DNA from 4 places in the Kitasatospora sp. NPDC028961 genome. Region 4 is predicted to be linked to each of the others. Evidence: riboswitches for the same ligand, from Rfam matches in the RefSeq annotation. Region 4 holds a riboswitch; each other region holds the start of a gene.
What was found. Region 4 has a riboswitch for cyclic di-AMP ahead of ACZ4UX_RS24090 (transglycosylase family protein). Riboswitches for the same ligand answer to the same signal wherever they lie in the genome.
Positions count from the first base shown of each region.

Region 1: linked by a shared signal. The riboswitch ahead of ACZ4UX_RS30885 (transglycosylase family protein) and the one ahead of ACZ4UX_RS24090 (transglycosylase family protein) in region 4 are both predicted to bind cyclic di-AMP.
Region 2: linked by a shared signal. The riboswitch ahead of ACZ4UX_RS27565 (glycoside hydrolase family 16 protein) and the one ahead of ACZ4UX_RS24090 (transglycosylase family protein) in region 4 are both predicted to bind cyclic di-AMP.
Region 3: linked by a shared signal. The riboswitch ahead of ACZ4UX_RS28030 (M23 family metallopeptidase) and the one ahead of ACZ4UX_RS24090 (transglycosylase family protein) in region 4 are both predicted to bind cyclic di-AMP.

Region 1 is NZ_JBVHVO010000028.1:16,613-20,629, forward strand. It holds gene ACZ4UX_RS30880 (DNA polymerase III subunit gamma/tau domain-containing protein) at 1-742, opposite strand, end outside; cyclic di-AMP (ydaO/yuaA leader) riboswitch at 1,169-1,293, shown strand; gene ACZ4UX_RS30885 (transglycosylase family protein) at 1,280-2,572, shown strand; gene ACZ4UX_RS30890 (hypothetical protein) at 2,746-2,946, shown strand; gene ACZ4UX_RS30895 (LacI family DNA-binding transcriptional regulator) at 3,006-4,017, opposite strand, start outside.
Region 2 is NZ_JBVHVO010000021.1:29,440-33,456, forward strand. It holds gene ACZ4UX_RS27550 (TetR family transcriptional regulator) at 1-15, shown strand, start outside; gene ACZ4UX_RS27555 (alpha/beta hydrolase) at 292-1,434, shown strand; gene ACZ4UX_RS27560 (MoaF-related domain-containing protein) at 1,543-1,872, opposite strand; cyclic di-AMP (ydaO/yuaA leader) riboswitch at 2,277-2,441, shown strand; gene ACZ4UX_RS27565 (glycoside hydrolase family 16 protein) at 2,446-3,726, shown strand; gene ACZ4UX_RS27570 (hypothetical protein) at 3,837-4,017, opposite strand, start outside.
Region 3 is NZ_JBVHVO010000022.1:23,166-27,182, forward strand. It holds gene ACZ4UX_RS28020 (GNAT family N-acetyltransferase) at 1-312, opposite strand, end outside; gene ACZ4UX_RS28025 (hypothetical protein) at 355-1,365, shown strand; gene ACZ4UX_RS28030 (M23 family metallopeptidase) at 1,437-2,297, opposite strand; cyclic di-AMP (ydaO/yuaA leader) riboswitch at 2,310-2,468, opposite strand; gene ACZ4UX_RS28035 (YiaA/YiaB family inner membrane protein) at 2,713-3,003, shown strand; gene ACZ4UX_RS28040 (alpha/beta fold hydrolase) at 3,130-3,957, shown strand.
Region 4 is NZ_JBVHVO010000015.1:45,073-49,089, reverse strand. It holds gene ACZ4UX_RS24095 (cytochrome P450 family protein) at 1-835, shown strand, start outside; cyclic di-AMP (ydaO/yuaA leader) riboswitch at 1,110-1,282, shown strand; gene ACZ4UX_RS24090 (transglycosylase family protein) at 1,288-2,214, shown strand; gene eno (phosphopyruvate hydratase) at 2,470-3,756, shown strand; gene ACZ4UX_RS24080 (FtsB family cell division protein) at 3,900-4,017, shown strand, end outside.

The sequences.
Region 1 (4,017 bases), on a different contig from region 4:
CGGTCGGGGTGACGGCCAGTTCGTCGCCGGGCAGCCAACCGGTGGGCGACGCGGCCAGGCTGACGGTGGTGTCGCCCGCCGCGAGTGCCCGGTCGGCTCGCACCCAGGCGGTCTTGGCCGCGCCGTCCAGCCGCAGGTACCCGGCGCCGGTGACCCAGAGGCCGACGTCGGTGTCGACCACCTTCATGCCGTCCCCCCGGAAGCGCCGCTCGTCGACGGCGGGGAAGCGCACGGTGTGCACGGCGGCGCCCTCGGGGGCGAGCGCGAGGGTGCCGCGGATCTCGACGTTGCCCGCGGCGGCGAGGGTGAGGCTGCGGTCGGCGGCGAAGGTGAGCGCACCGCCCGGCTCGACCAGCAGCGAGCCGATCGCGGCGTCGGTGTCGAGCAGCACCCGGTCGGTGATCCGGACGGCGCTCTGCGGTCCGGGTACCCGGCCGCCCCAGCCGGCCTGGTCCGACCACGGGCGGCCGCCCTGGTCGGGGGTGGGCGCGGGGGCGGCTCCGGCGGTGGGCTGCCCGGGCGCGGCCGCCCCCTCGGCGGGGGCGCCGTCGGTGGCGCCCCCGGGCGTCCCGGAGGGCGACGCGGCGCCGTGCCGGTGCGCCGCGGCCGGGTCGGCCGCTCCCGGCTCCGTGGCGGGGTCCTCCGGGGCGGCGACGGGCGCGGAGCGGCCGTCCAGGGAGCGCCGCAGCGCCTCGCCGCCGACCGCCGCGAAGACCGTGCCGACGGCGAGCCAGCGCAGCATCGTCCGCCGGGGCAGGGGAGTTCGGGGCTCGGCGGGCGGGATGTCCGCTCTGCGGTGTTTTGCCCGGCGGTGCGTCCCACGTGGCCGCTCGGCCGGCGCACCGGCCTCCGGACCCTCGTCCATGGCCATCGCTGCGAAGCCCTCCCCCCAGACGGCCGCGTCGGTCCTGATGCCCTGAAGCATAGGCAGTTGCCGTGACTCCGACGGGCGTTGCTCGAAATCGGTCATTTCTGATCATGGTGGACAGCCATTCAGCACGCTCTTCATAAACTGTGATGACCGTCACACATGTTTGCGGTTTGAACTTAAGTCTGCTTAACGTGCTCCCCGTTCGTGGCCACACGGACCCAGCCCACCCGCAACGCCGAGTCCTGCCGTCGGGTGCGCTGGCAGCGCAGAACGCACCACGGCAGGAGCGGGGGAACCACAGGTAAGTCGCCCGGGACCGGTTCGTACCGGTTCGGGGCTAGGGGTGAAGCCGCGTCCACAGCGCGGCCGGGCAACTCCAGCCCGAATCCGACAGCTCACCTCGCAGGCGTGGGAGAGGACCGCGTCACCATGCTGCCCACCAACGGCACCCGCCTGTCCGGCCGCACCCGCCGAGCGATCGCCACCCTCGGCGTCGTCGGTATCGGCCTCACCATCCCCTGCCTCACCGCCGGCTCCGCCTCGGCCGCCTCGGTCGCCACCTGGGACAAGGTCGCCCAGTGCGAGAGCACCGGCAACTGGAGCATCAACACCGGCAACGGTTTCTACGGCGGCCTCCAGTTCACCAACTCCACCTGGGCGGCGTTCGGCGGCACCAGCTACGCCGCGCGTGCCGACCTCGCCACCAAGGACCAGCAGATCGCGGTCGCCGAGAAGGTGCTCGCCGTCCAGGGCCCCGGCGCCTGGCCCGTCTGCTCCGTCCAGGCCGGTCTGACCAAGGGCGGCACCCCGGCCGCCGTCGACACCGCGACCGCCGCCAAGCCGGCCGCCCCGAAGGCCACCCCGGCCCCGGCGCAGACCCCCGCCCCCGCCGCCAAGCCGGCCGCGCCCAAGGCCGCCCCGAAGGCCGCCGAGGCCCCGGCCACCGCCGACTCCGCCCAGCAGTCGCAGGGCCGGAACTGGCAGCAGTACCGCCAGGACGCGCAGGCCTCCTCCGACTACACCGTGGTCGCGGGCGACTGGCTCTCCTCGATCGCCGACAAGAACAACGTCCAGGGCGGCTGGGAGCGGCTCTACGAGCTCAACCGCGGCACCCTCGGCGACGGCCCGCACGTCATCTACCCGGGCCAGCACCTGAGCCTGGGCGACCGCGCGAAGACCCGGGCCTCGGACGAGTCCGGCCAGGGCTTCGACTGGTTCAACCGCTCCTCGGGCGCCACCGGCAAGGCCGACGGCTCCACCGCGACCGCCACCAAGCCGGCCGCGCAGACCCAGGCTCCGGCCGCCAAGCCCGCCGCCCAGGCGCCGGCCCAGGCCGCCACGGGCAGCATGGCCGCCGCGGTCTCCTTCGCCCAGTCGAAGGTCGGCCAGGCCTACGTCTACGGCGGTACCGGCAACGGCGGTTGGGACTGCTCCGGCCTGACCCAGGCCGCGCTGCGCGCCGCGGGCGTCTCCGTCCCGCGGGTCGCCGCCGACCAGGCCGCCGCCAGCACCCACGTCTCGCTGGACGCCCTCAAGGCCGGCGACCTGCTGTTCTGGTCCAACAACGGCCAGGACTCGGGCGTCTACCACGTCGCGCTCTACATCGGCGACGGCAAGTACGTCGAGGCCGCCAACCCGAGCGTGGGCGTGCGGACCCAGACCATCGCCAACTGGGCCCCGGACTTCGCCGGCCGGGTCTGATCCCGCGCGCGGTCCGCACGCGGTCCGCACCGTCCGCCGCAGCCCCCGGGGGGAGTCTGGTCGCTCCTCCCCGGGGGCTCCGGCACGCCCGCGCGCGGGACGGCGCGGGCCCGGGCATGGCCAAACCCGGGCCCGGCGGGCATGCTGCTTCTCCGCACCCGAGGAGGAGTCACATGGCCCAGGTCACCGTCACGCTCGACGCCAATCTCGCGATCGACGCGATGATGCTCTCCGGCACCAGGAACCCGCAGGACGCGGTGGAGCTGATCCTGCGCGACTACCTCGCCCGGGGGCGGCGCACCGAGAGCCGGACCGGCGAGGCCGCCGACGGGCAGCGGACCGGGCAGCAGCGCCCGACCGCGCAGGAGGGCTGAGGGCGGACAGGACGGGGCCCCGGAGGACTGGATCGTCCTCCGGGGCCCCGGTCGTCGTCTCAGCGGGCGCAGGCGCCCGTGGAACCGCGCATCACCAGCTCCGGCTGGAACATGAACTCACCGCGCTGGGCGGCGTTCGCGCCGACCTCCTCCAGCAGGGCGTCGACGGCGGCGGTGGCCATCGCCTCGACCGGCTGGCGGATGGTGGTCAGCGGCGGCTCGGTGAAAGCTATCAGCGGCGAGTCGTCGAACCCGACCACCGAGACGTCCTGCGGAACGGACAGCCCCCGCTGGCGCACCGCGCGGATCGCCCCGAGCGCCATCATGTCGCTGCCGCAGACGATCGCCGTACAGCCCTTGTCGAGCAGTGCGCCGGCCGCCGCGTGCCCGCCCTCCACGCTGAACAGCGTGTGGTGGACGAGCTCCCGGGCCTGTTCCTCGGTCCGGCCGAGGACCTCCCGCAGGGCCGCCGTGAAGCCCTCGATCTTCCGCAGCACCGGGACGTACCGCTTCTGCCCGACCGCGAGGCCGATCCGCTCGTGGCCGAGCTCGGCCAGGTGCTGGACGGCCATCCACATCGCGGCCCGGTCGTCCGGCGAGATGAACGGCGCGTCGATCTTCTCGCTGAAGCCGTTGATCAGGACGAACGGCACCTGCCGGCCGGTCAGCCGGGCGTACCGGTCGTGGTCGGCGGTGGTGTCCGCGTGCAGGCCGGAGACGAACACGATGCCCGCCACGCCCCGGTCGACCAGCATCTCCACCAGTTCGTCCTCGGTGGAGCCGCCGGGCGTCTGGGTGCAGAGCACCGGGGTGTACCCGTGCCGGCTCAGCACCTGCTCGATCACCTGGGCCAGCGCGGGGAAGATCGGGTTGCTCAGTTCCGGGGTGATCAGCCCGATCAGTCCCGCACTGCGCTGGCGCAGCCTGGTCGGCCGCTCGTAGCCGAGCACGTCCAGCGCCGCCAGCACGGTCTGCCGGGTGGCGGCGGAAACGTTCGCCTTGCCGTTGAGTACGCGGGAGACGGTGGCTTCGCTGACCCCCGCCTGCGCCGCGATGTCTGATAGTCGCGCC
Region 2 (4,017 bases), on a different contig from region 4:
AGCAGCGTCAGCTGACGCGACCTCAGCCCGGCCCGCCCGCCGCACCGCCCGCCACACCGCCCCTCACTCCGCTCGTGCCGGCCCGTTCTCCCGGCGTCCCGGCACTGCCCCGGCCGCCATACCCGCTGGTCGGCGGGTCCACGGGGGCCCGGCGGGCCGCTAGGGTTGTTGATCGCGCCTCGGTGCTGGCTTCCGTGGTGGACGGGGGAACCGGGGCGGCCGTTCCGGTTGTCCTGACAGTTGTCCTGCCAACGGGGACGGGGGAGTTCGAGGCGTGGGAGCAAGTAGGACATGGGTCTGACGAGCCACAAGGTGCTGGCGCTGACCGTATTGATCGCCGTCGTGATGATGGCCGGCACGGTCTGGCTGTGGCCGAGACTGTCGAAGACGACCTGGCAGGCGGTGCTCGGCCGGATCGGCGCGCTGCTCGCCACCCAGCTCACCGTGCTCGCCGCGCTGGGCCTGGTGGCCAACAACTACTTCGCCTTCTACAGCAGCTGGGACGATCTGCTCGGCACCGGCGACAACGGCCCGGTCGTCATCCAGAACAAGGCGGACGCCTCCGGGCGCCTCCAGGTGGAGACCATCGGGCACGCGTCGGTCCAGGGCGGCGGGGCGCTCGGTCGCGACCCCAAGCAGTCCGGCGAGATCCGCGAGGTCCGGATCGACGGCGCCGGCACCCGGCTCTCCACCGACGGGTACGTCTACCTGCCGCCGCAGTACTTCCAGCCGGAGTACGCGCAGAAGCAGTTCCCGGCGGTGATCGTGAGCACCGGCTTCCCCGGGATCGCGAAGAACCTGGTGACCCGGCTGAACTACCCGGGCGCGGCGCTCAAGCTGCTCCAGGAGGGTCGGATGCAGCCGACCGTGATGGTGCTGATGCGCCCCTCGCCCGCACTCCCGCAGGACACCGAGTGCGAGGACATCCCGGGCGGCGCGCAGTCGGAGACGTACTTCACCAAGGACGTCCCGGCCGCGATCCAGGCGACTTACCGGGTCTCCTCGGACCCGCAGGCCTGGGGCTTCATGGGCAACTCGACCGGCGGCTACTGCGCCCTCAAGCTCGCCATGCGGCATCCGGAGGTCTTCCCGACCGCCGTCTCGCTCTCCGGCTACTACCAGGCCGCCGACGACCCGACCACCGGCGACCTCTTCCGGGGCAGCCAGCAGCGTCGCAACGAGGCGGACCTGATGTGGCGGCTGAAGAACCTGCCGCAGCCCGAGGTGTCCGTCCTGCTGGCCGGGACCAGGGAGGGCGACGGCGACTACCGCCGGGACACCGAGGCCTTCGTGGCCGCCGCGCACGCGCCCATGAAGGTCTCCTACAGCATGATGAAGACCGGCGGCCACAACTTCGAGACCTGGAGCAGGCTGCTGCCGTCCTCGCTGGAGTGGCTCTCCCAGCACCTCAAGGTGCCGAGCCACACGGTCTGACCGCCGCCGGGCCCGCCCGCCCGGCCAGAACGCCCGGATACCAGCGCGCCAGGTCACCAGGACGCCAGGTCACCAGGACGCCCGGTCACCGGCGGCCCCGGACCGGCCTCAGGCCACCGGCTCCAGCGTCCCGGTGTGCAGCTCGCCGACCCGGCCGCCCTCGCCCTCGTACGTCCAGAACGCGCGCACCGTCAGCCTGCCGAGGTCCATCACGTGGCTGACGGTGATGCCGCTCTGCTCGGTCCAGCTGACGAAGTACAGCTCCGGCCCGATCTCGGCGATGTGCAGCGCGACGTCCTCCCACTGGCCCGCCGACTCGCCGAGGCCCTCCCAGCGCAGCCGCTTGCCGTCGGGCGAGTAGGCGTTGCGGAAGGCCGCGCCGTTGTCGACCTGGAAGAGGTAGGTACGGCCGGCGAAGGCGGGCAGGGGCGCGGTCATGGCGGAGCGGGTCCTCGTCTCTCGTCTGTGCGGTACGGCTGGACTCCCAACCTATCCGACCGGCCGACCTTCGCGGCGGACATGCGGGCACCCGGCCACGGAGCGGACACCGGGCCGGCGCCGCGCCCGCCCCGGCGCCGCGCCCACCCCGGCCGGACCTCCGCCACCCGCTCGCCGGCCCGCCGCCGACCCCGTCGGCCGCCCCGGCCGCGCCCCACGCCCCGCCCCGCCTCCAACTGATCAACTTCCCCGGTGACTTGATCCACTCCGGACGGCTCCCACTGTGAGCTGCGCGACAACGCCCCCCGTCGGCTTGTCGACATTCGAGCGGCCTGCCTAGCCTGCACGAGTCCGTCTTCGCGGACCCCGCCGTCGGGACGCCGAGTCCTGTCCACCCGCCGGTCGGCATTCGAGCACCGCAGCGGACGGGAGCGGGGGACCCAGGTCAGTGCCCGGCCCACGCGCTCGCGCGTGCGGACCGAGGCTAGGGGTGAAGCCGCTCCCACAGGCGGCCGGGCAACCTCAGCCCGAACCCGACAGCTCACCTCGCAGGCGTCTACAGAGGACACCGCCATGCAGAAGCCTGCCCGGCGCGCGACCCCGCGCCACGCCCGCCCCGCCCACCGAGGCCGCAAGGCCGCCTTCGCCGCCACCGGAGCGCTCGCCATCAGCGGCGCCGGCCTGCTCGGCGTCCCGGCGCTCAGCGGCGCCCAGGCGGCCACCGCGCCGACCGTCACCCAGGACAGGCTCGCCCCGGCCACCATGGTCGCGGGCAAGGCCACCACGGCCGCGCTGACCGTCCACTCCTCGTCCTGCTTCACGGCCAGGACCGTCGGCGTCGGCGTCCGCGACGCGGCCGGGCGCAACCTCGACTTCCCCGGCAACGTCTCCAACGCGCAGATCTGCCCCAGCGGCCTGTCGATCACCACCGGTGCCCGCACCCTGCCCGCCGGGACGTACACCCAGTTCGGCTTCTGGCAGGACCTCGGCGGTACCTGGCACAACCTGCCCTCGCGCCAGCTCGCGGTCTCCGACCCGACCGTCGCCCCCGCCCCGAGCCCGACCGCCACCCCCACCCCCAACCCCACCCCGACGCCGTCGCCCACCGCGACCGCGACGCCGTCGCCCACCGCCCCGGCCCCCACGACGCCCGCGACCGGCGCCCCGGTCGCCGGGAAGTCGCTGACCTGGTCGGACGAGTTCAACGGCCCGATCGCCTACGGCTCGCGCTGGACGGGTGACAAGAGCAGCGCCTACCACTACGGCAACCACAACCCGGACGACAACAAGCTCGACTGGCTGAACAAGAACAACGTCTCGGTGGCCGGCGGCGTCGCCACGTTCACCGCCAAGCCGGGCGCCAACACGCTGGAGAACGGCAAGAAGTCCTGGGACACCGGGCTGCTCACCACCGAGTACTCCAGCGAGGGCTTCCAGGTGAAGACCGGCGACTACGCCGAGACCCGGGTCAAGCTCCCGGCCGGTACGGGCGCCTGGCCGGCCCTGTGGACCTGGAAGAACGGCAACGGGGAGATCGACTCCTTCGAGTACCACCCCGACAACCCGAACCTGCTGGAGCTGACCAACCACGTCAACCCGGGCCACCTGTACTACACCGACGCCAAGGCGATCGCGAAGGACGGCTGGGTCACCATCGGCACCCACTACGGCGCCACCTCGGTCGACTGGTACGTCAACGGCACGAAGGTCTTCTCGGACGGCAAGGGCGTCGGCGCCAACTGGTCCGCGTACCTGATCCTCAACCTGTCCCTGAGCGCCGGGCAGTACCACGCCGCGCCGCAGGGCACGGCCCCGATCACCTTCGCCGCGGACTACGTCCGGGTCTACCGCTAGGCCGATCGGCGCCCGGTCCGGACCGGAACGCACCCGGCCCGGTCCGGATCAGGACAGCCGTACCGCGCTGAGCCGTCGAGGCCCAGCGCGGTACGGCCGGTCCGGCCCGGTCAGAGGTCGTCGGGGGGCTCGATGATGCGCATCGTGAACGGCAGCTTGTTGTTGTCCGGGTTCCGGTCGTCCGCACTGCTGACGGCGACGTAGCCGCCGTTCAGCTCGCCGTAGGGGACGTTGGCGCCGACCTTCAGCGGGATCAGTGCCGTGGCGCTGTCGAGGTTCGGCAGGCCGGCG
Region 3 (4,017 bases), on a different contig from region 4:
GTAGCCGAGGTCGGCGCTGCGGTGGCCGCCGAGCGTGAGGGCGGCGTTGCCGATCGGGACGGCGCAGGACGGGGCGTCCGCGTCAGCGCGGCGGGTGACGGCCAGCCGGTAGACCGTCCGCTCGTCCTGCTGCGCCTCCTCCAGGTACTGCTCGATCTGGTCGGCGCAGTCCTCGCGGTCACGCGGCTCGAACGGGAGGTAGCGGGTGGCCTCCCGGTCGCCGAACACCGCGTACAGGGCGTCGACGTCGGCGGCGCTGTGGTGGAACTCGCGGATGGCCAGGCGGGGGCCGGTGAGTCGGACGGGGACCATGCCTGCCGACCCTACCCGGGCTTTCCGGTTACCTTACGTGACATGGAAGAAGAAGACCTGCGGCTCGCCCCGCGCACCAAAGCCGCCGAACTGCTCGCCTGGGCGCAGGCGCACGGCCACCCGCCGGTGGCCGAGGCGCCGGTGCGGGCGGTGCTGGCGCTGCTGGAGCTGGGTGAGGGCAGGATGCGTGACGGCTGGCCGGAGCTGACCTCGGACGCCGTGGAACAACTGCTGTACGAGCGGCTCTACCTGTACGTCCAGCCCGAGCCGGAGCAGGACCCGCTGGCGTACGGCGCCGCGGTGCGGCTGCTGATCGACCACCAGCGGGCGGCGAAGCGGCTGAACGCCAAGCGGCAGGAGCGGCTGCACGCAGAGGCCGAGTGGCAGGGCGAGGTGGCTGCCGGGCTGCTGCGCCGCGCCGACCTGGTGACCTGGCCCCGGCTGTACACGCTGCTGCTGCACGCGGACGGGGTGGACCCGGCCGACGGGGCGGCGGTCCGGGCCTGGCTGGAGGCGTTCCGGGAGCTGGCGCCGGAGGACCGGGCGGCCGCCTACGAGCGGCTGGAGGCGGCGGGCGCGCTGGACCCGGTGGACGACGGGGGCTGGGACGGCGCCCGGCCGCTCAGCGTCGGGATGGCCACCGACGGTGCCCGGCGGCTGCTGGAGCAGGGGCTGATGCGGCGCAGCTACCGCAACCTGGAGGAGCTCACCGCGCAGGGTCGGCCGATGCCCGACGAGCTGGCCGGGGACTTCGGGGCGTTCGAGGAGGCCGCCGTCGAGGCCGCGCTGGACCTCTTCGGCGAGTGGACGGTGCCGGGGCTGCCGCGGCTGCTGGTGGAGGAGTTCCCGGAGCTGGCCCCGGAGCCGGGCCAGGAGGAGATCGACGCGTACCTGGCGCAGCTGCCCGGGGCACCCGGCGAGGCGGAGGACGCCGGGGAGTACGGGGACGACGAGCCCGGGGACGACTACGGGGACGAGTACGGGGACGAGCCCGGGCACGGGCACGGGTCCGCCGACCGGCCGGACGGGGCCGGCGCGGCCGCCGGGGCCTGAGACGCGACGGTGCCCCGGCCGTCGTGACGACGACCGGGGCACCGCGGCGGGCTGTCAGAAGGTGACGCCGGTCAGGGCGTCACGCCGCGCTGCTCGAACCAGCTCTCCGGGTCGACCGGGGCACCGCCGCCGGGCCGGACCTCCAGGTGCAGGTGCGGGCCGGTGACGTTGCCGGTGGCCCCCACCTTGCCGAGCTGCTGGCCGGGGACGACCTTGCCGGAGCCCTTGATGATCGAGGAGAGGTGGCAGTACCAGATCTCGGTGCCGTCGGGCAGCGTCTCGACGATCCGGTAGCCGTACGACCCGGCCCAGCCGGCCGAGGTGATGGTGCCCTGGCCGACCGCGTAGACCGGGGTGCCGGTGTCGGCGGCGAAGTCCAGGCCGGTGTGCAGGTGGGCCCAGTAGGAGGCGCTCTGGCCGTAGTGGGCCGAGAGGTGGTAGTCGCGCACCGGCAGCTCGATGGCGGCGAGCTTGGCCTTCTCGGCCTCCTCGGCGGCCCGCTTGGCCTCCTGCTGCTGGGCCGCGCGCTTGACCTCGGCCTCCTTGGCGGCCTGCAGGCGGGCGCCCTCCTCGGCGGCGGTGCGCTGGCTGTCGGCCTGCTGCTGGATCCGGGCGGCGAGCGCGAGGCCCGGGTCCGCGGCGAGCGCGACCGGGGTCTCGTCGGGGACCTCGACGGCGGGGGCGGCGGCCGGGGTGGCGGAGGCGAAGCCGGTCGCACCGAGGGTGGCGGCCACGGCGGTGACGCCGAGCAGCGGGGCGGTGCCGCGGGTCTGACGGGGCATCCGGTGCCGGTTGCTGTCGGGGGCCTGCGGCCCGGTCTCGGCGCCGGACCCGCCGAACTCGCCCGGGTGGGCGGGCGGCCAGGGGTGGTCGAGCAGCTGGGTGCCGGCGGGGGAGCCGGGCAGGTGTGCCGGAGAGTGCGACGACGCCACGGAGGCGCGCTCCTTTCCTTCCTTCGCGCCTACCGGGTTAGCTGACGGGTTCGGAGCAGGAAGGTCTCCTACGGCTGGGCCTGGGCCCGGCCGATTCACCCCAAGGAACATGGTTCCCCGGCTCCCTGGCCTGCCCGGAGGCCGGCCGGCGGGATTAGGCGACGGCGCACGGTGCCGTCTGGGTACGGCGTTACGAACCGCGCTGCGTTATCAAACGTTAATCCTAGGAGCCTCTGATTCCAAGCCGTCCGTTCGGGACAGCCGGATACTACCCGGACGGTACGTGACCTGATGGGCGATTTGGGCGGATCGACGGCACCTGACACTACCGAACGTGAGGGGACGTCAACGAACGGTCCCCCACTTGAGTACTCCTACTCATGTGCGGCGCTCCCGGCGCGGCCATCCTGGCGCCATGAACGCACCGATGCAGTCACGCACCACGGCCGCGTATCACCTCCAGGCCGTCCTCTCCTTCGCCCTCTCCGGCGGCGCCCTCGCCGTCGGCATCGCCTATCTGCCGGTCGGCGGCTGGACCCGCGCCTTCCTCGCGGTCGGCCTGCTCTACACCGTCACCTCCGCCTTCACCCTGGCCAAGGTGATCCGGGACCGGCAGGAGACCAACGAGATCGTCACCCGGGTGGACCAGGCGCGGCTGGAGAAGCTGCTCGCCGAGCACGACCCGTTCAAGGTGGAGGGGGTCTGAGCCGCGGCACCGGGGCCACCCCGGGGTCCGGCCGGTCGAGGGCTTGACGGCTAAGGCTATTAGCCTTAGCTTTATGGCTATCAGCGCAACGCCGACAGCCCGTCCCCGCAGACCGAGGAGGCCCCCATGCCCGGCACCTTCACCCCCAGCACCCAGTACCTCGACCTCCCCGGCGGCCGGCTGGCCTTCGACGACACCGAGCAGGGCGACGGCGCCCCCCTCGTCCTGCTCCCCGGGATGCTCGACAGCCGCGCCGCGTACCGGCACCTGCGCCCGCTGCTGGTGGCCGCGGGCCACCGGGTGATCACCCTGGACCTGCGCGGCTTCGGCGAGTCCTCGATCGCCTGGGACGACTACACGCCGGCCGCGATCGCCACCGACGTCCTCGCCCTGCTGGACCACCTCGGCATCGACCGCGCCACGCTGGTCGGCAACTCCTACGCCGGTGCGACGGTGGTCAAGGTGGCCGGGGACGCGCCGGAGCGGGTCGCCGGGATCGTCCTGGTGGACGCCTTCGTCGAGAACCCGCCGCCGAACGCGCTGCAGCGCGTGATGTTCGGCGTGATGGGCGTCCTGCTGGTGCACTCGCCCGCGTTCTGGGGCCTCTACCACCGCAAGATGGCGTACCCCGGTCCCAAGCCGGCCGACTTCGACGCCTACGTGGACGGACTGGTCGCCGCGATGCGCACGCCGGGCCGCAAGCAGGCCACCCGGGGCTACGTGCGCGGGGACTCCGCGCCGAACGGCTGGACCGCCGCCGTGAGCTGCCCGGCGCTGGTCCTGATGGGCACCAAGGACCCCGACTTCCCGAACCCCGAGCTGGTCGCCGACCGGCAGGCCGCCGCGCTGAACGGCCGCAGGGTGATGATCGAGGGCTCCGGGCACTACCCGATGACCGACCGGCCGCAGGCCACCGCCGACGCCCTGCTGCCCTTCCTCGCCGAGCTGGCCTGAGCCCGCCCTTCCGCGCCGGGCCGGCCCGAGCCCGCCCGCTTCCTCGACCACGGAGACCGC
Region 4 (4,017 bases):
GTTCGCCTTCCCGCTGCCGATCTACGCGATCTGCGACCTGCTCGGCGTGCCGGCCGAGGACCAGGACGACTTCCGGGACTGGGCGGGCATGATGATCCGCCACGGCAGCGGGCAGCGCGGCGGGGTGGGACGCGCCGTCAAGCGGATGCGCGCCTACCTGGCGGAGCTGATCCACCGCAAGCGGGCCGATCCCGGCGACGACCTCATCTCGGGGCTGATCCGGGCCAGCGACCACGGTGAGCACCTGACCGAGAACGAGGCCGCGGCGATGGCCTTCATCCTCCTTTTCGCCGGGTTCGAGACGACCGTGAACCTGATCGGCAACGGCACCTACGCCCTGCTGCGCAACCCCGGGCAGCGGGCGCTGCTCCAGGACTCGATCGCCCGCGGCGAGACCGCGCTGCTGGAGACCGGTATCGAGGAACTCCTGCGCTACGACGGTCCGGTGGAGCTCGCCACCTGGCGGTTCGCGACCAGCCCGCTGACCATCGGCGGCGTGGACATCCCGGTCGGCGATCCGGTGCTGGTGGTGCTCGCGGCGGCGGACCGGGACCCGGCGCGGTTCGCCGACGAGAACACCCTCGACCTGGCCCGGACGGACAACCCGCACCTCGGCTTCGGGCACGGCATCCACTACTGCATCGGTGCTCCGCTGGCCCGGTTGGAGGGGCGCGCGGCGCTCACCACCCTGCTCACCCGGTTGCCCGATCTGCGACTCGCCGCCAACCCGGAGGAGCTCCGCTGGCGCGGTGGCCTGATCATGCGTGGACTGCGCGATCTCCCGGTGGAATTCACCCCCGAGAAGCCCTCCGCGGTACCGGTGGACGGGCTCTGAGCAAATCCGTCCGGCGACCCCCGGCGGTGTCTCGATCTCGTCGCGCCGAGACCTCGACACGCTGACGGGGTGTCGCCGACACGCCTTCGCAGCGGGTATGAATCAGCATCAAACCGGACATAGCCCTGTCGTTGGTAGGCGATCGGCCACGCGCCGTAATTTATGTGTGATACCTGCGATATGAGCTTGTTATTGATGTGAGGATCTGTCTACCCTCCCTGGAGTTCGCAGCTGCGGACCTCGTGCGCGGAACGCCGAATCCTGCCCGCCGCGTTACGGGAAACCGACCAGAACCCTTGGGCAGGGGCGGGGGAACCAGGTTTGTTGCCGTCCCCCACGGCTTGGGGTGAAGCCGCCCGCGCGGGCAGAAGGCGTCCGCGTCGTGCGGCCGGGCCACCTCCCGGTCCGAACCCGACAGCTCACCTCGCAGGCGTGCGGAGAGGGACTTCCCCATGCTCTTCGTCGGAACCGGCCGTCACCGTCGTCGCACCCAGACCGAGAAGGCCATCGCCGTTGCCGGCGTGGCCGGCGTCGGACTCGCCCTGCCGCTCCTCACCGCCACCGGCGCCTCGGCCGCCCCGGCCTCGACCTGGGACGCGGTCGCCCAGTGCGAGAGCGGCGGCAACTGGGGCATCAACACCGGCAACGGCTTCTACGGCGGCCTCCAGTTCACCTCCAGCACCTGGAAGGCGTTCGGCGGCACCTCGTACGCGCCGCAGGCCCACCAGGCCAGCCGGGCGCAGCAGATCTCGGTCGCCGAGAAGGTCCTCGCCTCGCAGGGGCCGGGCGCCTGGCCGGTCTGCTCCCAGAAGGCGGGCCTGGCCAAGGGCGGGGCCGCGGCCTCGGTCGACACCTCCTCGGACGCCGAGCCGACGGCCGCCGCCAAGCCGGCCCAGTCGAAGCCCGCGCCGAAGCCGGCGCAGAAGCCCGCCCAGAAGCCGGCCCAGCAGCAGGCCCCGAAGCCCGCCGCCCAGCAGCCCGCCCAGCAGGACGACCGGGCTCCGGGCTTCGCCGGCCAGCCCGGCTGGGACGCCGACGCGAAGGTCTTCTGGTACCAGAGCGACGGCGCCTGGTACTGGACCAGCCACCAGAGCGTCTACCAGCAGTACGCCGGTCAGCAGGCCGCCCAGCAGACGAGCGGGTACGCGGGCCAGGACAGCCGCCCCGCCGCCGCCCACGGCGCCCCGGCCGCGGCCGCTCCCGCCGCCCAGCAGCGCACCGGGCACGGCTACACCGTCCAGTCCGGTGACACCCTGTCGACGATCGCCGCCGCCCAGGGCGTCGAGGGCGGCTGGCAGACGCTGTACGACGGCAACCGCGGCACCGTCGGCACCGACCCCAACCTGATCCTCCCGGGCCAGCAGCTCGACCTCGGCTGACCGCCCGTGTGGTGACTCCCCGTGCGGTGACGCCACGAAGGGGGCCGGTTCGGCCCCCTTCGTCCGCATCCGGCCGCATTTCGTGGGACAACCAGGTGAACTACCGGTGGGTAGCCCGGCCACACGCTGAGACGGGACCGAGGTCGACGTGGTCCCGGGAGCCCGTGCGGTTAGGCTCTGGTCGTAACGACTCCGCAACCATCCGGCCGACAGCACCCATCGTCAGCCGAACCTGCTTCCGCTAGGAGATGCCTCGTGCCGTCCATCGATGTCGTCGTAGCCCGTGAGATTCTCGACTCGCGTGGCAACCCCACGGTCGAGGTCGAGGTCGGCCTCGACGACGGCAGCACCGGCCGTGCCGCTGTCCCGTCGGGTGCCTCCACCGGTGCCTTCGAGGCGCTGGAGCTTCGCGACGGTGACAAGAACCGCTACTTCGGCAAGGGCGTGGAGAAGGCCGTCCTGGCCGTCATCGAGCAGATCGGCCCCGAGCTGGTCGGCTACGACGCCACCGAGCAGCGCCTGATCGACCAGGCCATGCTCGACCTGGACGCCACGCCGGACAAGTCCTCGCTCGGCGCCAACGCGATCCTGGGCGTCTCCCTCGCCGTGGCGCACGCCGCCTCCGAGGCCAGCGACCTGCCGCTGTTCCGCTACCTGGGCGGCCCGAACGCCCACGTCCTGCCCGTCCCGATGATGAACATCCTCAACGGTGGCTCGCACGCGGACTCCAACGTCGACATCCAGGAGTTCATGATCGCTCCGATCGGCGCGGAGTCCTTCTCCGAGGCCGTCCGCTGGGGCGTCGAGGTCTACCACACCCTCAAGGGCGTGCTGAAGGAGCGCGGCCTGTCCACCGGCCTCGGCGACGAGGGCGGCTTCGCGCCGAACCTGGACAGCAACCGCGAGGCCCTGGACCTCATCACCGAGGCCATCCAGAAGGCCGGTTACGTGCCCGGCCGGGACATCGCGCTCGCCCTGGACGTCGCCGCCTCCGAGTTCTACCAGGACGGTGCCTACCAGTTCGAGGGCAAGGCGCTCTCCGCTGCCGAGCTCATCGAGTACTACGCCGAGCTCGTCGCCGCGTACCCGCTGGTCTCCATCGAGGACCCGCTGGACGAGTCGGACTGGGACGGCTGGAAGGCCATGACCGTCAAGCTGGGCGACAAGGTCCAGCTGGTCGGCGACGACCTGTTCGTCACCAACCCGGCCCGCCTGGCCAAGGGCATCGAGACCGGCACCGCCAACGCGCTGCTGGTCAAGGTGAACCAGATCGGCTCGCTGACCGAGACCCTGGACGCCGTCGAGCTGGCCCAGCGCAACGGCTACCGCTGCATGATGTCGCACCGCTCCGGTGAGACCGAGGACGTCACCATCGCCGACCTCGCCGTCGCCACCAACTGCGGCCAGATCAAGACCGGCGCCCCGGCCCGCTCCGAGCGCGTCGCCAAGTACAACCAGCTGCTGCGCATCGAGGAGATCCTCGACGACGCGGCCGAGTACGCCGGCCGCGGCGCGTTCCCGCGCTTCCGCTCCGCCGAGTAGTAGCCGCGCGGCCGAGCAGTCGTCGGCCCGGGCCCGTCACGAGGGCCGATCGCGCCCAGTAGCGCAAGCCTGACCGGTGCCCCGCCGTTCACCCCGTAGGGTGGACGGCGGGGCACCGTCGCGATCAGGAGGGGACACGGGAGATGGCAGGCTGGAGGATCCCGGGCTTTGCCGCCCGGCCTCGCTTCACGAGCCGGGCGACCGTCCTCGTCCTGGTGCTCTGCTCCCTGGTCGCGATCCTGGCCTACCCGACCAGGCAGT